Regions from separate parts of the Methylophilus glucosoxydans genome, predicted to be linked through region 2. Evidence: predicted binding sites of a transcription regulator. Region 2 holds the regulator's gene; the other holds the start of a gene.
What was found. The regulator sigma-54, encoded in region 2, starts transcription at its own class of promoters, with help from an activator protein. The targets are predictions, from matches to a motif close to TGGCACNNTTCCTGCT.
Positions count from the first base shown of each region.

Region 1 (3,153 bases), on a different contig from region 2:
ATGCCATTGGTCACATTGGTGAACTTGCCAGGATAAATTTTGTTGAAGTCAGCAAACAGCGTGGTTTTCAACAATTCGCTGTGCAGCTCGGCCACGCCGTTCACGGTATGGCTACCGACAATCGCCAGATGCGCCATGCGCACACGGCGGCCGTGAGTTTCATCGATGATGGACACACGTTGCAACAAGCCGGTATCGTCCGGGAAGTGCTGGTTCACCATTTGCAGGAACTGGTGATTGATCTCGTAAATAATCTCGAGATGACGAGGCAACAATTGTCCAAACATGTCCACCGACCAGGTTTCCAGGGCTTCTGGCATCAAGGTGTGGTTGGTGTAGGCAAACATTTTGGTGACCAGCGTCCACGCACGGTCCCAAGGCAAGTGATAATGATCCACCAATTGATGCATCATTTCGGCCACGGCAATCGCTGGGTGGGTATCATTCAACTGAATGGAGACCTTGTCAGGCAAGGTGTTCCAATCCGAGTTGTAATTGGTGAAGCGATGCAAAATATCCTGTGTAGAGGCCGAAACAAAGAAGTATTGCTGCTTGAGGCGCAACACCTTGCCCGACTCGGAGGTGTCATTTGGATAGAGCACTTGCGAGATGGTTTCGGCACCGTGACGGCCTTCTACCGATTTTTCGTAGTTACCTTCGTTAAACGATTTCAAGTCAAACTCATTGGTAGCCTTGGCAGACCATAAGCGCAGATTATTCACAGTCTGCGTGCCATAGCCAGGCACAGGCACATCATAAGGCATGGCGACCACCGTTTCATGATCAACCCAGTGATGCTCCACGCCACGCTCGGTGTGTACATGCAACACGCGGCCATAAAACTTCACCTCGCAAGTATGCTCGGGGCGCTGAATCTCCCAGATATTCTGATACCGCAACCAGTTATCAGGATTTTCTTTTTGCTGGCCCTTCTCGATGGTTTGCCTAAACATGCCATAGTCGTAACGGATGCCATAGCCGGTAGCGGGAATATCCATGGTCGCCATCGAGTCGACAAAACAGGCAGCCAAGCGGCCCAGGCCGCCATTACCCAAAGCCGCATCGGGCTCCATCTCGGCCACGCCTTCCAGCTTTTGGCCAATCTCCTGCAAGCCTCCGCTTAGATCGGGTGCAATGCCCAAATTCAGTGCGGCATTTGACAGCATGCGGCCAATCAAAAACTCCAGAGATAAATAATAAACGCGCTTGGTATTGGCGTCGCGATAAGCATCACGTGTATTCACCCAGCGGCTCATCAAGTGGTCGCGCACGGTAAAAGCGGCGGTTTGATACCAGTCACGCGCCGTGGCCCAAGAGTTTGATTTACCAATAGAAAAAGTCAGGTGGTTACGCAACGCCTGGGGGATAGGCAATTGCTCCAGCAAAAACTCTTCAACCGGTTGCGCAGCTTCTACGGGTGTCTTGGATTTAGGTGTTTTTTTCACATTGGCAGTCATGCATCTTCCCCTTGAGTTTGATTCATTGAATTGCTTTCAGTTAGCAAAAGCAAAAAGCAAGCCTACAGCAAGAATATGTCAGACATAAAAAAAGCCACAAAATTCTCATTGTGGCTTTGAATTATACTGCCGACCCCGGCAGAGAGAAGCACGAAAACTTAAAGTTTCCAGGTATAAGCAACGCCTAGTGCATCCTGATACATGCGCACATTGGCATCCCCTCCACCAAATCCAGCAGGAATCGAGTTTTGACCACGCACCGTATTTTCAAAGGCATGCGTGTAAGCAAACGAGACTTCGGATTGCGGACTCAACACCCAAGTCGCGCCAATCGACACATGATCTTTCACCACGCCAGGCGCCAGGATATTAAACAGCGTATCGCCGGCTCTAATCGGCTGGTCCACATGGTTATAGCCTGCACGCAAAATCAACGCCGGGCTATATTGATACAACGCACCGATCTTATACACCTTGGCATCCTGCCAGTTAAACCCGGCGCCATTATCGTTACCCAAGCCATTGCTCAAGTTAGATAAAGAGGCGTTACCAACAGCATCTACCTCACTGTAATTGATGCGTTGAAAATCCCCGGCCAGTGTCAACGCCGGCGTTACTTTGACCGCCACACCCACGCCATAGGTGGAGGGGATATCGAAATCACCCTGCTCGGCAAACAAGCCCTTGTACTTGTCAAACCGGCTCATGTAAGTACGGCTCTGATAAGTGGCCCCCAGCGTCACGGCATCCGTGATCTCGCCCAGCCAGCCAATATGCACGCCAGCCCCATAAGAATCATCATGCCCATTGTTGGTCAGGTTGGCAGATGAACTACTCGCATTGCTAAAGTTTTGCAGGCCTTTGGCCTCAAACCGCTGATAGGCCAAGTTCAAAGACACGCCCAGCGTGTGATTTTCATGCACTTTCCAAGTCACAGTCGGCGCCACAAATACCTGCGCCAAATCCACGCCCGTGCGGCGACCGTTACTGTTAAACAGCGGAATCCCTTTTTTGTAGTCGGTATTCATGCCGCCATTACCGTAAACACTCACGCCCAGCGTGACATCCTCAGAATATTGCGTGTTGTAGCCTAGTTCTGGAATAAAGAAATTCTGGCTATCATTGCCTTTATAGGTGCCATCAGCACCGAATGTATTGCCTTTGATTTCAGCTTCACGCACAGGCCGGAACCAGGTCACGCCCGCATCCACACGACTCCCGACCTTCCCCATGCCAGCCGGGTTGGCTGCCGCCGCCAGCGCATCTTGTGGCAAAGCGATGCCCACGCCACCCACGCCTTGAGAGCGAACACTATAGCCATGCGAAAAATAACCATCGGTCGCCCACGCATTACCAAACGAAAAAGCGACCGCTACCGGAATAATCTTTGACCACTTATACATCTCAATCCTTCAATAACCTTGTTGGATTGCAATATATCAAGCGGTTTAAATTCAAATAAATAATATATAAAAATATATTTATAACCAAAAAACATAAAAGCCCGCAGTGTGGGCTTTTATGAAGGACAGCTTAATTAAAGATACCTTGAGTCAATTTGAGCGGGATTGAAGAACGCTGAGCACCCTTGAGTACATTGGATGAAGCAAGTCAGCGCCATAGCCACTCCATTTTCGGAAGTCTGATTCTTGTCCTGGCTCTGTAATGAATTGCATGTGCCACATTGATGGGCTCG
Region 1 is NZ_JBHTJW010000010.1:10,629-13,781, forward strand. Features, by position in the region: gene ACFQ1T_RS14360 (glycogen/starch/alpha-glucan phosphorylase) at 1-1,457, opposite strand, end outside; gene ACFQ1T_RS14365 (OmpP1/FadL family transporter) at 1,616-2,860, opposite strand.
Region 1: the regulator sigma-54 is predicted to act here: its motif matches at 1,506-1,521, upstream of ACFQ1T_RS14360 (glycogen/starch/alpha-glucan phosphorylase).

Region 2 (3,153 bases):
CTTGCAGGACTTCCAGACCCGTGCCAAAGGCGGCATCCCGGATGACGTGCCCGAAGTTGAAGTGACCATTGAAGGCGAGAGCATCGGCATTAGCCAATTGTTAAAACAGGCGGGCTTGGTTGAAAGCACCAGTGAAGCCATGCGCGCAGTGCAGCAAGGCGGCGTCAAGCTCGACAGCGTCAAGGTGGATGATAAGAATCTGCCTTTGACTAAAGGTGTGACAGTGATCGCACAGGTGGGTAAACGTAAATTTGCCAAGATCACAATCAGGTGATTTGAGCTGAGAAACAAAAAAGGCCGCATCTGCGGCCTTTTTTGTTTAGAGCGTTTTGCGCAAGTTCGCGGGCGGAATATTCAGGGACTCGCGATATTTGGCTATGGTACGGCGGGCAACGACGATACCTTGTTGTGCCAGTGTGTCGGTGATCTGGTTGTCCGACAAAGGCTTTTTCGGGTTTTCTTCGGCCACCATTTGCTTGATCAAGGCGCGGATAGCGGTGGCAGAGCAGGAGCCGCCTGCATCTGTGGCCACCGAGCTGCCAAAGAAGTATTTGAGTTCATAGACGCCACGCGGTGTGAGCATATACTTATGTGTGGTGACGCGGGAAACTGTGCTTTCATGCAAGTCGAGTTCTTCGGCGATTTCACGAAGCACCAGTGGCCGCATGGCAATTTCACCATGTTCAAAGAAGTTGCGCTGGCGATCTACAATGGCTTGTGACACGCGCAAAATGGTCGAGAAGCGCTGCTGGATATTTTTAATCATCCACTTGGCTTCCTGCATCTGGCTTTGCAGGTATTGGCCTGAACTCTCGCGGTTGCGCTTGAGGATGTCCGCATACATCTGGTTGATGCGCAGTTTGGGGATCACGCCATCATTTAAAGAGGCGACCCAAATGCCCTTGATTTTTTTAACCACCACATCGTGCTGGATAAAGTGATCGTGACTAAAGCTGGAAAACTCGCTGCCGGGTCTGGGGTTTTGCTGGCGGATCAGGTGCTGCGCCGCCTTGAGTACCGCTTCATCGCAACCAAGCACCTTGCGCAGTTTGACAAAGTCTTTGTTGGCAAGCAGCGCCAGGTGGTCTTTGGCAATGGCAATGGCGGTTTGCAAGTGTGGCGTTTCTTGCGGCAAACGCGTCAGTTGCAAGAGCAGGCACTCGCGTAAATCGCGCGCACCTACGCCTACAGGGTCCAGATTCTGGATCAGCTTGAGGGCGGTTTCCAGTTCCAGCAGCTCGACCTCAAGTTCGAGTGGCAAGTGCTCCACAATCTCCTGCAGATCTTGCTCCAGATAGCCATCATCAGTGATGCTATCCAGTAGCAGTTTGACCAGGCTCATGTCACGTTGCGATAAATGTGCCAGTTGTATCTGATCAATCAGATGCTCGCGCAAACTGATGCTGGTGGTTTCCTGTCTGGAAAAGTCACTGTCTTCGTCTTCCTGATGATTGCGTCCGGCTTCGTCCCAGTTGCTGGTGCTGCCAAACTCTTCATAATCATCTTCAAACTCTGGCGGCGTGAATTCCTCGTTTAAATTGGGCAGGTCGCTCTCGCTCCCGCCCAGCTCATCGTGCAAGTCTTCACGCAGACTTTCTGCCGGTGCGGTGATCTCTTGCTGCGTTGCCATGTCAAACGAGCTGGCATCTGTCGGCTCAGCTTCTACAGTGGGGGGAGGCGGTGTGTTATCTTCAAACTCGCCTTCTTCACCGTCTGACATTTCCAGTAACGGGTTTTCCTGCAGGATGGTTTCCAGTTCCTGGTTCAGTTCCAGCGTGGAAAGTTGCAGCAAACGGATCGATTGCTGCAGCTGCGGCGTCAGCGCCAGATTTTGCGAAATACGTAATTGCAGGTTCTGTTTCATGACGGATTACAGCCTAAAATTCTTGCCCAGATACACTTCACGCACACCTTCATTCTGAATGATTTCATCGGGCGTGCCTGCTGCAAACACAGCGCCTTCATTGACAATATAAGCGCGGTCACAGATATCCAGCGTTTCGCGCACATTGTGGTCGGTGATTAAAATACCAATATTCTGACTGCTCAGGTAGCGGATGATTTTCTGGATTTCGATCACCGCAATCGGATCAATCCCGGCGAACGGTTCATCCAGCAAAATAAATTTAGGGTCAGTGGCCAGGCAGCGCGCAATTTCAACGCGTCGACGTTCGCCGCCAGACAAGCTGACGGCCTGACTGTTGCGGATGTGCTGGATATGCAATTGATCCAGCAAGGACTCAAGCCTCGCCTCACGCTGCTCTTCCGTATAGGGACGGGTTTCAAGAATGGCGAGTATGTTGTCGGTTACGCTGAGCTTGCGGAAAATGGATGCTTCTTGGGGCAGATAAGCCAGGCCCATGCGCGCGCGCTCATGCATGGGCGCGCGGCTCACGTCGGCGCCATTCAGCGTAATGTTGCCTTCATCCAGCGCAACCAACCCGACAATCATGTAAAAGCTGGTGGTTTTGCCTGCCCCGTTGGGACCCAGCAAGCCGATCACTTCGCCACTGCGTAACTCAAGCGTCGTGTTTTTGACGACGGTACGGCCCTGATAGGTTTTTTTCAGGCGGTTGACCTGCAAATGGTTCTGATCTGCTGCCATGGTTTCCATCTTTATGCTTACTCTTTGCCTTGCTCACCAGTGTTTTCGGCAGGGGCAGGTTCGACCTTGAGTTGCAAGGAGCGATTCATCCGTAACCCCTGTTGAGAGGTTGGCTTGTTGTCAATGACAGGCGGCGTGGTTTTATTTTTAGGCTGTATGGTGGCCTTGACGCGGCTGCCAGCCGTCCCGTTCGGGTTGGCTTTGGTGCCGCCAATCACCTCGGCATACTCGGCGTTGGCGTCGTAGCTGATGTAGTCCCCGGTCACGATGTCTTCACCACGTTTAACCCAGGCATTGGTATACAGTTGCACTTTATCCATGCGGGCGTTGTATTCGATACGTTGACCACTGCCTTGCATCCACTCGTCTTTACCGGTACGTTTTTGTTTGAACGTGGTTGGGTTGCCGGTACAGGTGCTATGTTGAAAGCCGTCCTGATCCTCGCGTACGATCATTTTGTCCGCCTTGATTTGCAAAGTGCCCTGATTAAGAATCACGTTGCCCGTGTAGATACTGATTTTTTTAGCATCGTTCACGGTCACGGTATC
Region 2 is NZ_JBHTJW010000001.1:86,934-90,086, forward strand. Features, by position in the region: gene tyrS (tyrosine--tRNA ligase) at 1-274, shown strand, start outside; gene ACFQ1T_RS00405 (RNA polymerase factor sigma-54) at 320-1,864, opposite strand; gene lptB (LPS export ABC transporter ATP-binding protein) at 1,871-2,614, opposite strand; gene lptA (lipopolysaccharide transport periplasmic protein LptA) at 2,623-3,153, opposite strand, start outside.